Regions from separate parts of the Thauera sp. JM12B12 genome, predicted to be linked through region 2. Evidence: predicted binding sites of a transcription regulator. Region 2 holds the regulator's gene; each other region holds the start of a gene.
What was found. The regulator sigma-54, encoded in region 2, starts transcription at its own class of promoters, with help from an activator protein. The targets are predictions, from matches to a motif close to TGGCACGCTTNCTGCTNA.
Positions count from the first base shown of each region.

Region 1: a site for sigma-54 is predicted at 2,817-2,834, ahead of cydP (cytochrome oxidase putative small subunit CydP). Genes of this name have one in related genera too.
Region 3: a site for sigma-54 is predicted at 1,086-1,103, ahead of glnA (type I glutamate--ammonia ligase). Genes of this name have one in related genera too.

Region 1 is NZ_CP154859.1:2,486,663-2,494,138, reverse strand. Features, by position in the region: gene cydB (cytochrome d ubiquinol oxidase subunit II) at 1-1,022, opposite strand, end outside; gene AAG895_RS11165 (cytochrome ubiquinol oxidase subunit I) at 1,039-2,601, opposite strand; gene cydP (cytochrome oxidase putative small subunit CydP) at 2,591-2,788, opposite strand; gene petA (ubiquinol-cytochrome c reductase iron-sulfur subunit) at 3,293-3,886, shown strand; gene AAG895_RS11150 (nitrogen fixation protein) at 3,972-4,325, shown strand; gene AAG895_RS11145 (MBL fold metallo-hydrolase) at 4,498-5,358, opposite strand; gene AAG895_RS11140 (SLAC1 anion channel family protein) at 5,399-6,391, opposite strand; gene AAG895_RS11135 (TonB-dependent receptor) at 6,628-7,476, opposite strand, start outside.
Region 2 is NZ_CP154859.1:642,006-649,481, reverse strand. Features, by position in the region: gene recA (recombinase RecA) at 1-530, shown strand, start outside; gene recX (recombination regulator RecX) at 547-996, shown strand; gene lptB (LPS export ABC transporter ATP-binding protein) at 983-1,705, shown strand; gene AAG895_RS02840 (RNA polymerase factor sigma-54) at 1,728-3,185, shown strand; gene raiA (ribosome-associated translation inhibitor RaiA) at 3,203-3,526, shown strand; gene ptsN (PTS IIA-like nitrogen regulatory protein PtsN) at 3,666-4,151, shown strand; gene hprK (HPr(Ser) kinase/phosphatase) at 4,120-5,067, shown strand; gene ilvA (threonine ammonia-lyase, biosynthetic) at 5,170-6,693, shown strand; gene AAG895_RS02815 (5-formyltetrahydrofolate cyclo-ligase) at 6,712-7,305, opposite strand; gene AAG895_RS02810 (transglycosylase SLT domain-containing protein) at 7,348-7,476, shown strand, end outside.
Region 3 is NZ_CP154859.1:3,681,171-3,688,646, forward strand. Features, by position in the region: gene AAG895_RS16720 (cation diffusion facilitator family transporter) at 1-973, shown strand, start outside; gene glnA (type I glutamate--ammonia ligase) at 1,192-2,601, shown strand; gene AAG895_RS16730 (DUF4124 domain-containing protein) at 2,730-3,218, shown strand; gene glnL (nitrogen regulation protein NR(II)) at 3,274-4,341, shown strand; gene ntrC (nitrogen regulation protein NR(I)) at 4,415-5,833, shown strand; gene AAG895_RS16745 (biotin--[acetyl-CoA-carboxylase] ligase) at 6,028-6,810, shown strand; gene AAG895_RS16750 (type III pantothenate kinase) at 6,807-7,476, shown strand, end outside.

The DNA.
Region 1 (7,476 bases), 1.8 Mb from region 2:
ATGATGCCCAGCGTGCGCTGGCTCGAGACGGCGTCCCACACGGTGAGGCTGGCGCCCGGCACGGTGGAGGAGGGCATCACGAAGGGGAACATCGACACGCCGGCGGTGCCGATCACGCCCACGATGGCAAGCGACGAGGCGACGAAGGCAGCCAGCGTGCGGCCCTTCCATACCAGCGCCAGCGCGGCGAGTCCGCCCGCGTAGGCCAGCGCCGGCACCAGCATCGTCAGCGGCGCGGTGTCGTAGTTGGCCAGCCAGGCACCCGGCTTCAGTTCGACCGTCTTGGCGAGCGGGTTGGGCAGCGCCGCGGTGTCGATCACGGAGGTGATCACATAGCCGAAGTCGCCGTTGGCGATCCACAGCCCCGCGGCGCTGAAGCCGGCCAGCATCAGCACGCCGAAGATCAGCGCGGCGGTGATCGAACGGCGCTGGATGCCGCCCTCGGTGCGGTGCGCAAGATAGATCGCGCCGTGGAAGGTGATCATCGCCGTGCTCACCACGCCGGCCAGCAACGCGAAGGGATTGAGCAGCCCCCAGAAGCTGCCGGTGTAGTAGGGCACCAGAGTGTCGTCGAAGTGGAAGGGCACGCCCTGCAACAGGTTGCCGAAGGCCACGCCGAAGATCAGCGGCGGCACCGCCCCGCCGATGAAAAGGCCCCAGTCCCAGGTGCTGCGCCAGGTGGCGTTGTGGATCTTGCTGCGGTAGTCGAAGCCCACCGGGCGGAAGAAGAGCGCCCACAACACCGCCAGCATGGCCCAGTAGAAGCCCGAGAAGGCGGTGGCATAGACGATCGGCCAGGCGGCGAAGATGGCGCCACCGCCGGTGATGAACCACACCTGGTTGCCGTCCCAGTGCGGGCCGACGGTGTTGATGACGACGCGGCGCTCCTCGTCGTTCCTGCCGACGAAGGGCAACAGCGTGCCCACGCCCATGTCGTGGCCGTCCATGATGGCGAAGCCGACGAGCAGCACGCCCACCAGCAGCCACCAGATGAGTTTCAGGGTCGGGTAGTCGAAGATCATGATGTCCGCTCCGGGATCAGGCGTGGGCGTGGTGGGTTTCGTTCTTGTAGCGGCCGGTGCCCAGGCTGCCCGGGCCCTGGCGGGCGAACTTCACCATCAGATACATCTCGACGATCAGCAGCAGGGTGTAGAAGCCGACGAAGCCGGCGAGCGAGCCGTACAGGCTTTCCACCGTCAGTGTCGAGACCGACAGGTGGGTGGGCAGCACGCCGTAGATCGTCCACGGCTGGCGGCCGTACTCGGCCACGAACCAGCCCATCTCGCAGGCCAGCCAGGGCATCGGGAGGAACCACAGCGACCACCTGAGCAGCCACGGCCGCTGGGCGAAGTCGCCCTTGATCGAGTACCACAGCGCAGCGCCGAACAGCGCCAGCATCGCGAAGCCCAGCGCCACCATGATGCGGAAGGTCCAGAACAGCGGCGTCACCCTGGGCAGCGTGTCGCGCGCGGCGCGGTCGATGAGTTCGGGGGTGACGTCGTCCATCGAGGCGACGTACTTCTTGAGCAGCAGGCCGAAACCGAGGTCGGCCTTGACCTCGTCGAAGGCCTCGCGCAGCGCCGCGTCCTGCGGGTTCTTGCGCAGCGCTTCGAGCAGCTTCACCGCCTCCACGCCCACGATCACGCGTTCGCGGTTCAGCGCGTAGATCTGGTTGAGGCCGGGCAGCTCCTTGTCCAGCGAGCGCGTGCCGATCAGGCCCATCACCCAGGGGATGTGGAGGGCGAAGTCGTTCTTCATCTCGGCTTCGTTGGGCACGGCGATGACGTTGAAGCTCGCCGGGGCCGGTTCGGTCTCCCACATCGCCTCCATCGCCGCGAGCTTGGTCTGCTGGGCCTCGCCGAGCGCGTAGCCGGACTCGTCACCGAGCACGATCACCGAGCAGATCGAGGCGAAGCCGAAGGCCGCCGCGATGCGGAACGAGCGCTTGGCGAACTCCACGTCGCGCCCGCGCAGCAGGTACCAGGCCGAGATCGACAGCACGAACATCGCGCCGGTCACATAGCCAGCCGACACCGTATGCACGAACTTGCCCTGCGCCACCGGGTTGAACACCACCGCCCAGAAATCGGTGAGTTCCATGCGCATCGTCTCGTAGCTGAATTCCGAGCCCACCGGGTTCTGCATCCAGCCGTTGGCGATCAGGATCCACAAGGCCGACAGGTTGGTGCCCACCGCCATCAGGATCGTCACCAGCAGGTGCTGCTGGCGCGACAGGCGGTCCCAGCCGAAGAAGAACAGGCCGATGAAGGTCGATTCGAGGAAGAAGGCCATCAGGCCCTCGATCGCCAGCGGCGCACCGAAGATGTCGCCCACGTAGTGCGAGTAGTAGGCCCAGTTGGTGCCGAACTGGAACTCGAGCGTGATGCCGGTGGTGACGCCGAGCGCGAAGTTGATGCCGAACAGCTTGCCCCAGAAGCGGGTCATGTCCTTGTAGATCGTCTTGCCGGTCATGACATAGACGCTTTCCATGATGACCAGCATCCACACCATGCCGATGGTGAGCGGCACGAACAGGAAGTGGTACATCGCCGTGGCGGCGAACTGCAGCCGCGACAGATCGACGAGTTGCTCACTGACCATGGGTTTCTCCAGATGTCGTGTGTTGTGTCTTGCTTGCCGGGGCGAGCACCTGCGCAGCCATGGCGCCAGGGTCGACTGCCACCTTCGCGTCGCGGATGAACACCCACCACAGCGCGGTGATCAGCACCAGCTTGATCACGAGTACGAGGGTGAGATGACGCAACAGGCCTTGGTCGGACGGCTTCATGCGGGCGCTCCGGTTGTCTGGTGCTCCATTAACAAGTGCCGTGCCAGCGTGAGCGGAAGACGTTTTTTGCGATAAATCAAAAACTTCGATCAGGTCGCCGGATTGGGAATGATGTCTTGGCTGTCAGGGTGGCAGTCAAACTGCCGCCATGACTGTCGATTTGGCGGGGCGTGACTGCATCGATGAGTGGAGACCCTTGTGCCCGAACGCGGCGGGCCTGAGCTCCAGTTGGCAGTCTGGTGGCAGATGCTGCCTCGATTGGCAGTCGTGGCGGATCGACGGCTTGGTCGCCTTGTGCGGAAATCCGCCTCTCCACTGGGTTCTCGCGGGCTGGCACGGCCGTTGCTAAATGGATTCGCAGAAGCGGAGCCGTGTCGTGGTCGCCACCAAGATCGTCCTCCCTCTGCGGTCTCAACCCCCGTGGCGACGGCCCGATGAACTCCACCGGCTCCGCTTCCCTTTTCTTCAGCGCACTGCGCACCACCCCCACCGGAGATGCAGCACATGTCGGATAACCTGAAGAAGGAACGTCGTCGGCTCCTGATCGCGACTTCCGCTGCCGGGGCTGTCGGCGCCGCGGCCACTGCCGTTCCCTTCGTCGCCAGCCTGACGCCGTCCGAACGGGCCCGCGCTGCTGGCGCGCCGGTCGAGGCCGATGTCAGCAAGCTCGCCGCCGGCGAGATGATGACCGTCGAGTGGCGTGGCAAGCCGGTGTGGATCCTGCGCCGCACGGCCGAGATGCTGGCCAGTCTGGAAGGGCATGAGCCTCGGCTGGCCGACCCCGCGTCGGCTGAGCCGCAGCAGCCCGACTACGCCGCCAATCGTCATCGTTCGATCAATCCCGACTACCTCGTGGTGATCGGTATCTGCACCCACCTCGGCTGCTCGCCGTCGGAGAAGTTCGCGTCCGGGGCCGCCAGCGGCATCGGCGATGACTGGCCCGGCGGCTTCCTGTGCCCGTGCCACGGTTCGATCTTCGACCTCGCCGGACGTGTGTTCCTCAGCCAGCCGGCACCTACCAACCTCGAGATTCCGCCGCACAAGTGGCTGTCGGGGAGCCTGGTGCTGATCGGCGAGGACGACTCGACCACCGCCTGAGCCGCGCGCGGCCCGTCCCATCCTTCCAACCCCCGGCGCCCGCCCGCGTGTGCGGGGCTGCGCGCCGCATCGATCGAGGCACAGCATGAAGATCGCCGTCACCAGCCAGAACTTCCGCACGGTCACCGCGCACGCCGGCAAGGCCCGGCGGTTTCTCATCTACGACATCAGCTGCCCCTGCTCCCCGCGCGAGGTCGATCGTCTCGACCTGCCGATGGAGATGGCCTTCCATGCGTTCCGTGGCGACCGACACCCGATCGACGGCATGACCGCACTCATCACCGCGGGTGCGGGCGAAGGCTTTCGCAAGCGGATGGCGCAGCGCGGCATCGAACTGGTCGTGACCGGCGAATCCGATCCCCTGCAGGCCATCGTCGACTACACGCAGGGCGTGGTGAAACCCGCGGCGGCCCACGATCACGCGGACCACACCTGCTAGGCGGAGATACGCCGGCACTCTGCGGCGAGGGTGTTGAAGGCTTCGGCCTGGGTCATGAAGATGCGGCCCGATAGCCACGCTGTCACCCCGGCCCGGTCCAGCCGGTCGCCGTGCCTGCGCGCGAGCAGGATGCGGGGGCGACGGCAGTTGTCGCGGGCAGCGGGTGGCGCGCCTACAGCAGGTCGATCGGGATCTTCAGGTAATGCACGCCGTTGTCCTCGGCCGGTGGCAGGTTGCCGGCACGCACGTTGACCTGGATCGCCGGCAGGATCAGCGTCGGCATGGCCAGCGTGCGATCGCGTGCGGTGCGCATGGCAACGAAGTCGGCCTCGGCTACGCCTTCATGGACGTGGACGTTCTTCGCCCGCTGCTCGGCCACCGTGGTTTCCCACACCGGGGCGCGGTCGTCGGGCGGATAGTCGTGGCACAGGTGCAGGCGCGTCTCGGGCGGCAGCGACAGTAGCTTGCGGATCGAGCGGAACAGCGTGGCCGCATCTCCGCCGGGGAAGTCGCAGCGTGCGGTGCCGTAGTCGGGCATGAACAGGGTGTCGCCGACGAAGGCGTCCTGCCCGACGATGTAGGTGAGGCAGGCCGGCGTGTGGCCGGGCGTGTGCATCACCTCGACCGCCAGCCCGCCAATGCGGAAGCGCTCGCCGTCCTCGAACAGGTGGTCGAACTCGGCGCCGTGGGTGTTCATGTCCTTGGCGTTGAAAAGGTCCTTGAACACGGCCTGCACCTGGCGGATATGCGCGCCGATGCCGATCTTGCCCCCGAGCTGCTGCTTGAGGTAGGGCGCGGCCGAAAGGTGGTCGGCGTGGGCGTGGGTCTCGAGCAGCCAGTCGACTTGAAGCCCGGCGTCGCGCACGTAGGCGATGACGGCGTCGGCCGAGGTGCGCGATGTGCGTCCCGACCTGGGGTCGTAGTCGAGCACGCTGTCGATGATCGCAGCGCGTGCTGTCGCGGGGTCGGACACCACGTGAGTGACGGTGTTGGTGGCGGCGTCGAAGAAGGACCGGATCTCTGCCTGGGGCATTGGTAAGCTCCTCATGTCGTTTCGTGACTGAGTGAGCGGCTCACTCGGGCACGCAGATCTGGCCGCGGCTGGCGGCCCGCAGGGTCTTGAAGGCCAGCAGCGCGACGACGCCGCTCAGCACCGCGAGCATCGCCCAGGACAGCCCTGCATAGAAGACCTGGCCGCTGCGAGCACTCATCTCGAAGGTGGCGATCGTCATCGCTGCCAGCGGGAAGGAATAGGCCCACGCCGAGATGAAGAACGGCAGGCGGAAGAAGCGCACCGCATTGCTCGCCAGCAGCAGGGTCAGGAACAGCGCGGTGAAGTACAGCACCCGGGCGAAGGCGTCGACCTGGTCGGTGAGGCCGACATAGGCCAGGAAACCGACCGCGGGCGGGGCGATCAGGATGAAGAGCGTGGGCGTCAGGCGCGCGGGCAGCGGCTCATGGAAGAACAGCCGGTACAGCACGATCGTCATCAGCACCAGCCAGAACACCAGCCCGATGCTGAAGAAGAACCAGCTGATGTCCGCGGGCGCGAAGCGCACGCCGGCGATCGGCACGATGATGTTGCCCACCACCGGGATGAACCAGGCCGGGTTGGCGTGCTTGATGTCGTAGTGGGTGTGGTGGATCCAGCTGCTCATGGCGAACAACGTGAACATGAGATGCACGGCGGCGCCGATGCCCCACATCCATTGCGCGACGGCCGGGGCGTCCTGTGCCCAGCTGATCGACAGCAGCAGCAGGCCGATGGAGATCGCGGGGAAGAAGTTCAGGCGCACCGGATGGGCGCGATCGGCCTTCACCGCCTCGGGGTGTCGCAGCAACTTGGCTCCGTACGTCGCCAGCAGGAACAGGTACAGCGCACTCGCCAGCCAGCGCAGCGCGACGCCGATCTCGAGCGGCACGCCGCCGGTGTGATGGGCCTTGAGCCAGGCAATGGTGAGGCCCGCCATGCCCATCACGGTGGAGAACAGGGCGACCGGGAAATGCGCGAGCCGCTCGAGCGGGGGGCTCACCGCCGTGGGCGCGGCTGAAGCGTTCGTGTGCATGTTTCGTCCTCGCAGGTGGCAGTCGATGCGATGTGCACCAGCAAACAACATGCCACGGCCGGGCGACGTTTGGGGCCGCCCGAGAAACCCGGGCAATCCGCGTGAAACGGAGGACGTCGAGGCTCAGCGCGTGTTCGGGACCGAGGGTCTGTGCGCTGCCACGCGGCAGCAAGTGTGTCGTTGATGGCAGCGCACGTGTGCCGGAGGGCATTTGATGATGCGCCCTCCGACACCGGTCAGAAACCGAGCCTCATCCCGACCACCAGGTTACGACCTTCGAGCGGGGCGACGTTCTTGATGAACGAGGTGTGCGCGTAGGCCAGCTGGTTGCCGAGGTTGTTGCCCTTGACGTAGACCTGCCAGGGCGTGGCCTTGTAGCGGCCGCTGTAGCTCAGGCCGACATTGACCATGTTGTAGCCCGGCGTCTCAAGCTCGAACGCGGCGACATCGTCCTGGCGGCCGACGCGATAGACCTCGGCTTCGGCACGCCAGGCATTCCACTTGGCATCCAGTCGCAGGCCGACGCGATGAGCCGGGATGCGCGGCAGGTCGCGGTCGCCGTCGCCGGCCTCGAGCCTGGCGCGAACGTAGTCGCCGAAGAGCGTCAGGCCGAAGGTGGCGTCGAGCTGCTGGCGGATGGCGCCCTCGATGCCGGTGAAGCGGGCGTCGCGCTGGGCGTACTCGATGAGCTGGAAGTCCTCGTAGGCGTCGAGCGTGCGGGCGTGGATGTAGTCGTCGATGCGGTTGTGGAACACGCTGACGGAGAGGGTAGTCGGACCGGCGAGCTTGCGCAGCGTCAGGTCGACGTTGTTGGCCGTCTCCGCCTTCAGCTCGGGGTTGCCGCGTTCCCAGGTGCTGGTCGCCATGTGCAGGCCGCGCGCGTAGAGTTCCTCGGCCGTCGGCAGGCGCTGGGTGCGCGACAGCGTCATGCCCAGGCTGTACTGCGGGGCGAAGTCCCACACCGCGCCGAGCGACACCGAGTTGCCGCGGTGGCTGCGGTCGCGCTGGGTGCTGCTGTCCACGTCGATGTCCTGCCATTCGTGACGCAGCCCGGCTTCGAAGCGCCAGTCGGCCAGTGTGTACTC
Region 2 (7,476 bases):
TGATGTCGCAGGCACTGCGCAAGCTCACCGCGAACATCAAGCGCACCAACACGCTGGTCATCTTCATCAACCAGATCCGCATGAAGATCGGCGTGATGTTCGGCAGCCCCGAGACGACCACCGGCGGCAACGCGCTCAAGTTCTACGCCTCGGTGCGCATGGACATCCGCCGCACCGGCACGATCAAGAAGGGCGACGAGGTGGTCGGCTCCGAGACCCGCGTCAAGGTGGTCAAGAACAAGGTGTCGCCGCCGTTCAAGGAGGCGCACTTCGACATCCTCTACGGCGAGGGCATCTCGCGCGAGGGCGAGATCATCGACCTCGGCGTCGAGCACAAGATCGTCGACAAGTCCGGAGCCTGGTACGCCTACCAGGGCGACAAGATCGGCCAGGGCAAGGACAACTCGCGCGAGTTCCTGCGCAACAATCCGGCACTGGCGCGCGAGATCGAGAACAAGGTCCGCGTTGCCGTCGGCCTGCCCGAAATGCCCCCGGCCACGCCGGCTGCGCCGGCGCCGGCCGAGGCCTGACTGCCGCGCGTCGAGCATGGGCGAGCCCAGCCTGCGCGAACGCGCCCTCCGCCACCTCGCCCGGCGTGACCACTCGCGGGCCGAGCTGGCGAGGAAGCTCGCCGCCCATGGCGACGCCGACGAGATAGAGGCGGTCATCGAACGCATGGGCGAACTCGGCCTGCAGTCCGACAGCCGCTATGCCGAGGCCTTCGTGCGCGGCAAGGCGGCGCGCTTCGGCACCAGCCGGCTGCGCAGCGAGCTCGCCCGGCGCGGCATCGAGCGTGACCTGATCGACGCGGCGCTCGCTGGCGAGTGCGTAGAATCGGAAGCGGAGCGTGCCCGCACCGTGTTGCGCAGCCGCTTCACCGAACCGCCCGCCGACGCCCGCGAATGGGCTCGCCAGGCGCGCTTCCTGCAAACCCGCGGCTTCGCGCCCGACCTGATCCGCAAGCTGCTGAAAGAGCCCTACGATGAGTCTGCTTAAGGTCGCCGGCCTGCAAAAGCGCTACAAGGCGCGCACCGTCGTGCACGACGTCGGCTTCGAGGTCGGCTCCGGCGAGGTGGTCGGCCTGCTCGGTCCCAACGGTGCCGGCAAGACCACCTGCTTCTACATGATCGTCGGCCTGGTGCGCGCCGACGGCGGCCAGATCACCCTCGACGGCAAGGACCTCACCCACCTGCCGATCCACGCTCGCGCGCGACTCGGCCTGTCCTACCTGCCGCAGGAAATGAGCGTGTTCCGCAAGCTGACGGTGGCCGAGAACATCCAGGCCGTGCTCGAGCTGCAGAACCTGGAGAAGCGCCAGGTGGGCGAGCGCCTCGACGAACTGCTGCACGAACTCGGCATCCACCACCTGCGCAACAACACCGCGATCTCGCTCTCCGGCGGTGAACGCCGGCGCTGCGAGATCGCGCGCGCGCTGGCCACCGACCCGCGCCTGATCCTGCTCGACGAGCCCTTCGCCGGCGTGGATCCGATCGCGGTGATCGACATCCAGAAGATCATCCGCTTCCTCAAGGAGCGCGGCATCGGCGTGCTGATCACCGACCACAACGTGCGCGAGACGCTCGGCATCTGCGATCGCGCCTACATCATCAGCGAAGGCCGCGTGCTCGCCAGCGGCCAGCCCACCGAGATCATCGACAACGAGCGCGTGCGCCAGGTCTATCTCGGCGAGCACTTCCGCCTGTGAGCGCACGCAGCGGACCGACGCGATGAAGCCCAGTCTCCAGCTCAAGCTCTCCCAGCACCTCACGCTGACCCCGCAGCTGCAGCAGTCGATCAAGCTGCTGCAGCTGTCGACGATCGAGCTCAACCAGGAGATCGAGCGCATCCTGCTCGAGAACCCGATGCTCGAACGCGAGGACGGCGACGGCGCGGACTTCGCTCCGAGCCCGCCCCCCACACCCTCGTCCGAACGCGAGTCGAGCAGCGAGAGCGCCGCCGAATCGCCCCCGGCCGACAGCGCGTCGCGCGAGGGCGGCGAGGGCAGCAGCGAGGACGAAGGCATCGACTGGTCCAACGTCGGCACCGGCGCATCCAGCCGCAGCGAGAGCGACGACGACGATGTCGACTACCAGGATCTGCAGGCCGCGAGCACATCCCTGCGCGAACACCTCGACCAGCAGGTGGCGCTGTCGCCGCTCAGCGACCGCGACCGCGCCCTGGTGCGCTTCCTGATCGAGGCACTCGATGACGACGGCTACCTGCACCAGCCGCTCGAGGACCTGCTCCAACTGCTGCCGCCCGAGTCCGAGGTCGATCTCGACGAGCTCACCATCGCCCTCCACCACGTGCACAACCTCGAGCCCGCCGGCATCGGCGCCCGCAGCCCGCAGGAATGCCTGGCGCTGCAGCTGCGCACGCTGCCCGACTCGCCGATCCGCGCGCTCGCCCTCGACATCGCCACGCGGCACCTCGAGCTTCTCGCCGACCGCAACTTCGCCCGCATCAAGAAGCTCACCGGCTGCGACGACGACGCCCTGCGTGCCGCGCAGGCGCTGATCTGCAGCCTCGACCCCCACCCCGGCTCGCGCTACTCGAACACCGAGACGCGCTACGTGCTGCCCGACGTCGTCGTGCGCAAGCTGCGCGGGCGGTGGACGGTCACGCTCAACCACGACGCCATGCCGCGCCTGCGCATCAACCGCCTGTACGCCAGCCTGCTGCAGCAGAACCGCGGCCAGGGCGGCGGACTCGGCGGCCAGCTGCAGGAGGCACGCTGGCTGATCAAGAACGTGCAGCAGCGTTTCGACACCATCCTGCGCGTATCCCAGGCCATCGTTGACCAGCAACGGCAGTTCTTCGATCATGGGGACGTGGCGATGCGGCCACTCACCCTCCGGGAGATCGCGGACCAGCTCGAGCTGCATGAATCCACCGTCTCGCGCGTCACCACGCAGAAGTACATGGCGACCCCGCGTGGCGTGTTCGAACTCAAGTATTTCTTCGGCAGTCATGTCGCCACCGACACCGGTGGAGCTGCATCCTCGACGGCGATTCGGGCGCTGATCCGCCAGCTGGTGGATGCCGAAGACAGCAAGAAGCCGCTGTCCGACGCCAAGATTGCGGAAGTTTTGGGCCAGCAGGGTATCGTGGTCGCGCGGCGGACGATCGCCAAATACCGCGAGTCCCTCAATATCCCGCCGGTCAGTCTGCGCAAATCCATCTGACAACAACAGGAGTTACCATGAATCTCAACATCACCGGGCGCCACGTGGAAGTCACCCCCGCCATCCGCGACTACGTGACCACCAAGCTCGACCGCGTCATTCGTCACTTCGACAACGTCACCAGCGTCTCCGTGATCCTCTCGGTCGAGAAGCTCAAGCAGAAGGCCGAAGTCACCCTCCACGTGCGCGGCAAGGACCTCTTCGTCGAGAGCGACGACGCCGATCTCTATGCCGCCATCGACGCGATGACGGACAAGCTCGACCGCCAGGTGCAGAAGTACAAGCAGAAGCAGTCCGACCACAACCACGAGACGCTGAAGCACCAGACCCCCGAAGCCTGACGCCTGCGTTGCAGCCCCACGTCCGGGGTGTGGTTATAATGCGCGCGTTTTCACGACGCGATCTCCACTCGCCCCGGACCGTCTGCCCGCCCTGCGCGGCAGTCCCGAAATCCCGGGCGTTGCGCGAGCCAACCTGCGAATGAGCCTCATATCCCAACTCCTGCCACTGTCCAATGTGGTGGTCGATCTCGACGCGAGCAGCAAGAAGCGCGTCTTCGAGCAGGCTGGCCTGCTGTTCGAGAACAACCAGGGCATCGCCCGCAGCACCGTGTTCGACAGCCTGTTCACCCGCGAGCGGCTTGGCTCGACCGGTCTGGGCCAGGGCATCGCGATCCCGCACGGGCGGATCAAGGGCCTGAAGGAGGCCGCCGGTGCGTTCCTGCGCCTGGCGACCCCGGTGCAGTTCGACGCCCCCGACGGGCGGCCGGTGAGCATGCTCTTCGTACTCCTCGTCCCCGAGCAGGCCAACGAGACGCATCTGCAGCTCCTGTCGGAGCTGGCACAGATGTTCAGTGATCGCGAGTTCCGCGAAGCCCTGCAGAGCGCACCCGACAGCGCCCACATCCACCAGATGTTCCTCAAGTGGGACGCCGATGCGGCAAACCAGCGTAGCGCGGCTGTATGAGGCGCACCGCGACAGCCTGAGCCTCAGCCACGTCAGCGGCCGCCTCGACGCGCGGCTGTCGGTCGGCGAGGAGCGCATCTGGCCGGCCGACCTCGTCGGCCACCTCAACCTGATTCACCCCACCCGCCTGCAGGTGCTCGGCACCGCAGAGCTGGCGTGGGCGCAACGTCAGTCCAACGAGAAGGTGGCACGCCACCTCAACGAGATCCTCTCCGCCCGCCCGCCCGCGATCATCGTCGCCGATGGCTGCGAGGTGCCAAACATCATCCACGGCATCTGCGAGGCGCACGACGTGGCGCTGTTCACCGCCCGCCACCCTTCGGCCAGCGTCATCGACCAGCTGCGCCTGTACGTGTCGCGCGAACTCGCCGAGAAGGTGTCCCTGCACGGCGTGTTCATGGACGTGCTCGGCGTCGGCGTGCTGATAACCGGTGACTCGGGTGCAGGCAAGTCCGAGCTCGGCCTGGAGCTCATCTCGCGCGGCCATGGACTGGTCGCCGACGACGTCGTGGAGTTTTCGCGCGTCGCCCCCACCGTGCTCGAAGGGCGCTGCCCCGAGATGCTGCAGGACTTCATCGAGGTGCGCGGCCTCGGCCTGCTCAACATCCGCACCATCTTCGGCGAGACCGCATGCAGGAGGAAGATGCGCCTGCGCCTGATCTGCCATCTGGACCGCCGCCAGCCCGGCCCGGACGATCCCTGCCGGCTGCCACTGCAGCAGGAGACGCAGGACATCCTCGGCGTGAGCATCGCGCGCGTGGTGCTGCCGGTCGCCGCCGGACGCAACCTGGCGGTCCTGCTCGAGGCCGCGGTACGGTCGACCATCCTGCAACTGCGCGGCATCGACTCCACGCAGGAGTTCATCGAGCGCCAGATGCGCGCGCTGCGCAAGGCCGAGGACGACAGCGCCGCCTGAACGCGCCGCGTCCGCGGGGCTGTTACCGAGCGGCAGCGCACTTGCGGCTCGCCGGCCGCGGCTGTTACCGTCGACCGCTTTACAGCAGCGCACTGGCCGGCCATGATCTCCCCCACGGATTACCTGGAACGCATCCTCAACGCACAGGTGTACGACGTCGCGATCGAGACGCCGCTCGACTTCGCGGCCAATCTCTCGGCCCGTGCCCACAACCGCATCTTCCTCAAGCGCGAGGACATGCAGCCGGTGTTCAGCTTCAAGATCCGCGGCGCCTACAACAAGATGGCCAAGCTCTCGCCCCAGGCGCTCAAGCGCGGCGTGATCTGCGCCTCGGCCGGCAATCACGCCCAGGGTGTGGCGCTGTCGGCGGCCAAGCTGGGCGTGCGTGCGGTGATCGTGATGCCGAGCACCACGCCGGCAATCAAGATCGACGCCGTGAAGGCGCGCGGCGGCGAGGTCGTGCTCGCCGGCGAGTCCTATTCGGACGCCTACGCCCACGCGCTCGAGCTGGAGAAGGCCGAGAAGCTCACCTTCGTCCACCCCTTCGACGACCCCGACGTGATCGCCGGCCAGGGCACCGTGGGCATGGAGATCCTGCGCGCGCATCCCAAGCCGATCCATGCCGTGTTCTGCTGCGTCGGCGGCGGCGGGCTGATCGCGGGCGTGGCGGCCTACATCAAGCGCCTGCGACCGGAGACGAAGATCATCGGCGTCGAGGCGGTCGACGCCGACGCCATGACCCAGTCGCTCGCCCAGGGCCGGCGGGTCAGCCTGGATCAGGTGGGAATCTTCGCCGACGGCGCGGCGGTGAAGGAGGTCGGCGCCGAAACCTTCCGCCTCTGCCAGCAGTATGTCGACGAGATGATCGTGGTCGACAACGACGCCATCTGTGCGGCGATCAAGGACGTGTTCGAGGACACGCGCTCCATCCTCGAGCCCGCCGGCGCGCTCGCCGTGGCCGGCGCCAAGGAGTACGTGCGCCGCAACAAGCTGCGCGACAAGAACCTGGTGGCGGTGGCCTCGGGCGCGAACATGAACTTCGACCGCCTGCGCTTCGTCGCCGAGCGCGCCGAGCTCGGCGAGCAGCGCGAGGCCGTGCTGGCGGTCACCATCCCGGAGAAGCCGGGCTCGTTCAAGAAGTTCATCAGCGTACTCGGCAACCGCAACATCACCGAGTTCAATTACCGCTACGCCGACCCGCATCAGGCCCACATCTTCGTCGGCGTGACCGTCCACAACCGCAACGAGGTCGCCCGCCTGGTCGAGATGCTCGAGCGCCACGAACTGCCCGCCCTCGACCTCACCGACGACGAGCTCGCCAAGACCCACGTGCGCTACATGGTGGGCGGGCGCGCGCCGCAGGCGGAGAACGAGGTGGTGTATCGCTTCGTGTTCCCGGAGCGCCCCGGCGCGCTGATGAATTTCCTCTCCAACCTGCGCTCGGACTGGAACATCTCGCTGTTCCATTACCGCAACCACGGTTCGGACTTCGGCCGCGTGCTGGTGGGCATGCAGGTACCGCCCGCTGACAAGGTGGCATTCGACGATTTCCTGCAGCGCCTCGGCTACGAATACGTCGCCGAGGGCGACAACCCCGCCTATCGCCTGTTCCTGTCCGGCAGCTGATTCACGCGTGGCGCGCAGTCACGCGCGCGGCTGCATCACGCCGGCTTCCGTGACCACCCACTGCATCGGGCGGTCGTACCGCTGCGGGTGGGTGTCCGGCACCCGCCCGATCTCGAAGCCCACCCCCACCGCGATCGTCTGCATGCACGCCAGCGTGCGGTCGAAGTAGCCACCGCCATAGCCGATGCGATAGCCGCGCGGATCGAAGGCGTTGAGCGGGATCAGCAGCACCTCGGGACTGACCGGCTCGCCTTCGGCCGGATGCGGGATGCCGTGGCGGTCGAGCGGCATCGGCACGCCGGGCCGCCAGCGCCGGAACACCATCGGCGCGTGTCGCTCCAAGACGACCGGCAGGGCAGCCACGCGCCCGCCGTCGGCAGCGAGCCAGTCCGCCACCCATGCGCGCAGGTCCGGCTCGGCGCGATAGGGCCAGCAGAACCCGATCGAGCGCGGTGCGAGCGTCTCGACGAGACCGTCGAGATGCGCGACGAGGCGCTCGGTCAGCGCCTCGCGACGCTGGGCAGGGACGGCCTGGCGAAGCTTGAGGGCGTGCTCGCGGAGTTGTTTGCGCTTTGCAGCATAGTCGGGCTCGGGTGGGGAAAATGCGGTCATGGCTTGTGGTATGGTAGGCCCGCAATGGAGGCGTCATCAGGCATGAGAAAGGCATTCGGGGCAGCATTGTTCGCTGCAACATTACTGCTTCCCGCGGGCGTATCCGCACAGCTCGGCAGCGAAACCGGCGCCGACCGTATCGTCACCGCCCGCGAGGCCCTGCGCAAGGGC
Region 3 (7,476 bases), 1.1 Mb from region 2:
TGTGCTGATCGCCGGTCGGCGCAGCGCCGACCCGGCCGACGGAGACCATCCCTATGGACATGCGCGCATCGAGACTGCGACCACGATGCTGCTGGGTGCCGTGCTCGGTGGCGTCGGCATCGGTTTCCTGTGGAACTCGGGCGTGCGCCTGCAGGACATGGACGCTCAGCCCGCTCTCCATCCGGCTGCGCTGGCGATGGCCCTGTTCACCCTGCTCGCCAAGGAAGGCCTGTTCCGCTACACCCTTGCCGCCGCCCGCCGGTTGCGCGCGCCGATGCTCGAGGCCAACGCCTGGCATGCACGCTCGGACGCGGCATCTTCGCTGGTGGTGGCCGCGGGCATCGGCGGCAGCCTGGCGGGCTATCCCTTCCTCGAGCCGCTCGCAGCGGCGGTCGTCGGCTTCCTGATCCTGCGCATGGGCGTGAAGCTGGCGTGGAACGCCGTCGGCGAGCTGATCGACACCGGCTTGCCCGAAGAGGCGCGGCAACGCCTGCGCCGGACGATCCAGGAGACGCCGGGCGTGATCGGCCTGCACGAGATGCGCACCCGGCGCATGGCGGGCCGTGTGCTGTGCGACGCGCATGTCCAGGTGGACCCGCGGCTCACCGTGTCCGAGGGACACCGTGTCTCGGATTCGGTATACCTGCGCGTACGCAGCGCCCACCCCGAGGTCCAGGACGTGCTGGTGCACATCGACCCCGAGGACGACGGCGACCTGCAGGTGATGCCGCCCGGCCCCCTGCCCGACCGCCCGGAGATCACCGATCAGATGCGCGCGCTCCTGGGTCCTGGCGCGCCGGCGCCCAAGCGCATCCAGCTGCACTACCTGGGCCAGCGCATCGAGGTCGAGATCGTGCTCCCGGCACCGCTCGACCAGGCGCACATGGAGGGGCTGCGCGCGCGCCATCGTGCGCTGCTGCGGGATCAGCCGCACTACCGCAGCATCCGCATCTTTGTGGAGACCGCACCGTAATGGTGCGCACAAAATGCCTTGCGCACCATTGCGGTGCATTGCGAACATGCCGCGGGCACTGCTTTCGGGCATGCCCCCTTGTGGCACAATGAAACCGGTAGCCAACAGCATCTGGCACGCTTAGTGCTTAGAGCCCTGCACCCTAATCCGGCGCATCGACCGCAGGCCGCTGCACCACCCGCTCAACGCAACAACGCCTCATCTCACCAGGAGTGAAAATGAACGCCCAAGACGTCATGAAGATGATCCAGGAAAACGAAGTCCGCTTCGTGGACCTGCGCTTCACCGATACCCGCGGCAAGGAGCAGCACGTCGGTCTGCCCGTGTCCGCCTTCGAAGAGGAACACTTCGAGCACGGCCATCCCTTCGACGGTTCTTCGATCGCCGGCTGGAAGGGCATCCAGGCCTCCGACATGGTGCTGATGCCGGAACCCTCGTCCGCCTACATCGACCCGTTCTTCGACGAGACCACCCTGGTCATCACCTGCGACGTCATCGAACCTTCCGACGGCAAGGGCTACGATCGCGACCCGCGCTCCATCGCCAAGCGTGCCGAGGCCTACCTGAAGAGCACCGGCATCGGCGACACCGCCTTCTTCGGCCCCGAGCCCGAATTCTTCATCTTCGACGCGGTCGAGTGGTCGGTCGATATGTCCGGCGTGTATAGCAAGATCATCTCGGAAGAGGCCGCCTGGTCCACCGCCGACAAGTTCGAAGGCGGCAACACCGGCCACCGTCCGCGCGTGAAGGGCGGCTACTTCCCGGTCCCGCCGGTCGACAGCCTCAACGACGTGCGCGCCGCCATGTGCCTGGCGCTGGAGGCCTGCGGCGTGCCGGTCGAGGTGCATCACCACGAAGTCGCCAACGCCGGCCAGTGCGAGATCGGCACCAAGTTCAGCACGCTGACCCAGCGCGCCGACTGGACCCAGGTGCTCAAGTACATCGTGCACAACGTCGCCCACCAGTACGGCAAGACGGCCACCTTCATGCCCAAGCCCATCGTCGGCGACAACGGTTCCGGCATGCACGTGCACCAGTCGATCTGGAAGGACGGCCAGAACCTGTTCGCGGGCAACGGCTATGCCGGCCTGTCGGAGACCGCGCTGTACTACATCGGCGGCATCATCAAGCACGCCCGCGCGCTCAACGCGATCACCAACCCGGGCACCAACTCCTACAAGCGCCTGGTGCCGCACTACGAAGCCCCGACCAAGCTGGCCTACTCGGCGCGCAACCGTTCGGCCTCGATCCGCATCCCCTACACCGCCAACCCGAAGGGCCGCCGCATCGAGGCGCGTTTCCCGGATCCCCTGGCCAACCCCTACCTGTGCTTCGCCGCGCTGATGATGGCGGGCCTGGACGGCATCCAGAACAAGATCCACCCGGGCGACCCGGCCGACAAGAACCTGTACGACCTGCCGCCGGAAGAGGACGCGCTCATCCCGACCGTGTGCACCAGCCTCGAGCAGGCGCTGGACTACCTCGACAAGGACCGCGAGTTCCTGACCCGTGGCGGCGTGTTCTCGAACGACTTCATCGACGCCTACATCGCGCTGAAGATGGAAGAGGTCGACCGCATGCGCATCACCACACACCCGGTGGAATTCGACATGTACTACAGCCTGTAATCCGCGGATTACTGCGCTGCGAGGAAAGGACGGGCATTGCCCGTCCTTTTTTTATGGGGTCTAATCAGGCTTCATTCTGCAAGGACAAGGGCGTGCCGGCATCCCGCAGCTGGCGTCCGGACAAGCGCATGCGACCGTTTCGACTCCTCCCGCTGCTCCTGCTCACCGGCCTGGCAGCACCTGCGTACGCGGACATCTTCAAGTGCACCGATGCCGACGGGCGGGTGACCTACACCAACGACCGCTCTCTCGGCCGCAACTGCGTACGCCTGCAGAGCGACCAGCCGGTGTCGACCGTGCCTGCACCCGTACGCCGCCCCGCCGCCGCGTCCGGCGCCCCGGCCAGCGCCTCACCCGGCGCCTTTCCGCGCGTGAGCCCGAACGATCAGCGCAGCCGCGACGACGCCCGCCGCCAGGTCCTGCAGGGCGAGCTGGCGACCGAGGAAGGCGCCCTCGCCGAAGCCGAGAAGGCGCTCGCCGAACAGGAGGCGGTGCGCCTTGGCGACGAGCGCAACTACCAGAAGGTGCTCGACCGCCTGCAGCCGTTCAAGGACAAGGTCGAGCTCCACAAGCGCAACATCGAAGCCCTGCGCCGGGAGATCTCCGGCCTGCGATGAACCCCGCACTGGCGCGCATCTTGCTTTGTCATCTGGAGACCACCAGGACGCGCCCATGCCCACACCTCCCAGCCACACCGCCGCCGGCTCGTTCGCCGGACTGGACCTGCTTTCGTCGGCGGTCGTCCTCGTGGACGGACGGCTGGCGATCCGCTACATCAACCCCGGCGCCGAGAACCTGTTCGCAGCCAGCCAGCGCAAGCTGCTCGGCCAGCCGCTCGCGCGGCTGCTCGGCAATCCGCCCGGACTGGGCGCCGCGCTCGACAATGCGCTGCGCACCAACTGGAGCTACACCGGCCAGGACATCACCGTCAGCCGCAGCGACGCCGACCCGATCCGGCTCGACTGCACGGTGACGCCGGTCGACGCCGCCGGCGTGCGCCTGCTCCTCGAGTTCCGCCCGATCGACGCCCAGCTGCGCGTCGCACGCGAGGAGCAGCTGCTGCACCAGCAGCAGGCCAACCGCGAGCTGATCCGCAATCTGGCGCACGAGATCAAGAACCCGCTCGGGGGCATCCGTGGCTCGGCGCAGCTACTGCAGCACGAGCTCGACGACCCGCAGCTGCGCGAGTTCACCGATGTCATCATCGCCGAAGCCGACCGCCTGCAGGACCTGATGAACCGGCTGCTGAGCTCGCACTGCACGATGCGGCCGGCCGCGCTCAACATCCACGACGTGCTCGAGCGGGTGCGCCGCCTGATCCTTGCCGAGTTTCCCGCGCTCGACATCCGCCGCGACTACGACCTCAGCCTGCCCGAGCTCACCGCCGACCGCGAGCAGCTCATCCAGGCGGTGCTCAACATCGTCCGCAACGCGGCCCAGGCGCTCGACGGCCGCGGCGAGATCCGCCTGCGCAGCCGCATTGCGCGTCAGGTCACCCTCGCCAAGAGACGTTTCAAGCTGGCACTGGAATTGCAAGTGATCGACAACGGCCCCGGCATTCCGGAGGAGATCCGCGACCGGATCTTCTATCCGCTGGTCTCGGGGCGGGATGGCGGCAGCGGCCTCGGCCTCTCGCTCGCCCAGAGCTTCATCGAGCAACACCAGGGCATGATCGAGGTGGACAGCCGTCCCGGCCACACCTGTTTCACGATCCTGCTGCCGATTTCCGACCGCGTCTGAGCACACCCGCAACCGCAGCGCGGGAGCGGGCCCGCATGTCACGACGCACCACATTAGTGCATTCAAGAGAACCATGAACGACGTCTGGATCATCGATGACGACCGCTCCATCCGCTGGGTGCTCGAAAAGGCCCTCAGCCGCGAGGGGATCAATCACGCCAGCTTCAGTTCGGCCAGCGACGCGCTCGCCGAGCTCGAGCGCTCGCCCAAACCGCCGGCAGTGCTGCTGTCCGACATCCGCATGCCCGGCGAGTCCGGACTCGACCTGCTGCACAAGGTGAAGGCCAGCCATCCGCAGCTCCCGGTCATCATCATGACGGCCTATTCCGACCTCGACAGCGCGGTATCCGCGTTTCAGGGCGGCGCCTTCGAGTACCTGCCCAAGCCGTTCGACGTGGACCAGGCGGTCGCGCTCGTGAGGCGGGCGCTGGAGCAAGGTGCGCACCAGAACGGTGCAAGCGAGGAGGCGACCCTTGCCCCCGAGATCCTCGGCCAGGCACCGGCGATGCAGGAGGTGTTTCGCGCCATCGGCCGCCTGGCGCATTCGCACGCCACCGTGCTGATCAACGGCGAATCGGGCAGCGGCAAGGAGCTCGTCGCGCGCGCCCTGCACCGCCACAGCCCGCGCCGTGACGCGCCCTTCATCGCCATCAACACCGCGGCCATCCCGCGCGACCTGCTCGAATCCGAGCTCTTCGGCCATGAGCGTGGCGCCTTCACCGGTGCGGCGACCCAGCGCCGCGGCCGTTTCGAGCAGGCCGACGGCGGCACCCTGTTCCTGGACGAGATCGGCGACATGCCCGCCGAGCTGCAGACCCGGCTGCTGCGCGTGCTCTCCGATGGCCACTTCTACCGCGTCGGTGGCCAGCAGCCGATCCGCGCCAACGTGCGCGTGATCGCCGCCACCCACCAGGACCTGGAGGAGCGCGTGCGCCAGGGCCTGTTCCGCGAGGACCTCTTCCACCGCCTCAACGTCATCCGCCTGCGCCTGCCGCCGCTGCGCGAGCGGCGCGAGGACATCCCGCTGCTGGTGCGCCACTTCCTGCAGAAGAGCGCGCAGGAGCTCGGCGTCGAGCGCAAGCGCATCTCGGATGCGGCACTCGAGTACCTGCAGAGCCAGCCCTTCCCCGGCAACGTGCGCCAGCTCGAGAACCTGTGCCACTGGCTCACCGTGATGGCGCCGGCGCAGGTGGTCGAGGTGGCCGATCTGCCACCGGAGATTCGAGACCAGCCCGGGCGCGAAGCCCCGACGAGCTGGATCGAGGGCCTCGGCGTCGAGGCCGACCGCCTGATTGCAGCCAGTCCCGGCGAGGTCTTCGATCGCCTCACCCGTGACTTCGAGCGCACGCTGATCCGGCGCGCCCTCGCCGCAACCGGCGGGCGCCGGATCGAGGCCGCGCAACTGCTCGGCATCGGTCGCAACACGATCAGCCGCAAGATCCAGGACCTCGGCATGGACGAAGGGCGGACCAGCGACGAACAGGAACACTGAACGACGCGCCGCCCGCCTGCGTCGGGCACGAAGACTGCAGACCGCCCACCTGCGGGGCCGGCGCGCACCTTGCCGGTGCGTCGGGATGGCGGATAATGCGGGTTTTCGTGCCTGCCCGAACCCTGCCCGTGCCAACGACGCCCCCCCTTCCGGACCTCGCTTCACCGTCTTCGACCGCTGCACGCACGACCGCGGTGATCGATGCGCTCGGTCCGCTGGCACGCGACTTCGCCATCGACTGGGTGGCGGAATGCGCCTCGACGAACACCACCCTGCTCGACGCCCCGCCCCACGACGAAAACCGCCTCCACGTCCTCGTCGCCGACCGCCAGACGGCCGGGCGCGGCCGTCGTGGCCGGCAATGGTTGTCCTGGGACGGCGCCAGCCTCACCTTTTCGGTACTGTGGCACTTCCCGCCCGGTGCGGCGGCACCCGCCGGGCTCTCGCTTGTCGCTGGGCTCGCGCTCGCACGCGCACTCGAGCGGCTCGGCGTGGCGGGGCTGCAACTCAAGTGGCCCAATGACGTCCTGGTGCACGGAGACAAGCTCGCCGGCATCCTGATCGACCTGCTGTCGGGACGTGGCCGAAGGCCGGCCGCGGTCATCGGCATCGGGCTCAACCTGCGCCTCCCGGAGCACGCGGCGATTCCGGCGCAGACCGGCGTCACTGACCTCGCCCACGCGCTCGAGGCACCGCAGCCCGCGCCCGCGCTCATCCTCGCCGCCATCCTCGCCGAACTGCATCGCCTGCTCGACACCTTCGCCGTCGCCGGCTTCCCGGCGCTGCGCGGTGCCTGGGAGCAACGCAACGCCTTCGCCGAGCTGCCGGTGTGCATCAGCGGCGAGAAGGAGACGCGCCATGGCCTGTGTGCGGGCGTGGACGACGACGGCGCGCTGCTGTTGCGTACCGCCAACGGTATCGAACGCATCCTGGCGGGCGACGTTTCGCTGCGACCGCTCGCGGAGGGCGGCAGATGATCCTGCTCATCGATGCCGGCAATACCCGCGTCAAGTGGCGGGTGGTGAGCACGACCAGCGCGCTGCAGGCAGTCGATGAAGGCGCGCTCGCCCATGACGAGCTCGGCGCGCTCACCGTGGTGCGGCAACGCCACCCCGGCCTGCGGCGCGCGCTCGGCTGCAACGTCGCCGGCGCCCTGATCGCCGAACGGCTCGAAGCGGCCTGCGCCGGCCTCGGCCTCGAGTGGCTGGTGCCTGGCGCGGCCCTCGCGGGCGTGCGCAATCACTACGCTGCTCCGGCCCAGCTCGGCGCCGACCGCTGGGCTGCGCTCATCGGCGCGCGTGCGCTGCACCCGCATGCCTGCCTGGTCGTGACTGCCGGCACGGCGACCACCGTCGACCTGCTGTCGTCGGGCGGGGATTTCCTCGGCGGCCTCATCGTGCCGGGGGTGGACCTGATGCTGGAGTCGCTCGCGCGCGGGACGGCCCGGCTGCCGCTCGCCGATGGCCACTTCAGCCTGCAGCCACGGTGCACGGTCGACGCGATCCGCTCTGGATGCCTGCAAGCCCAGGCGGGTGCCGTCGAGCGCATGTTCCGCCAGATCGCAGGCGAAGCGCGGGTCACCTGCCTGCTCGGCGGCGGCGCCGCGGACAGCTTCGCAGACCTGCTCGAGATCCCCGTGCGCC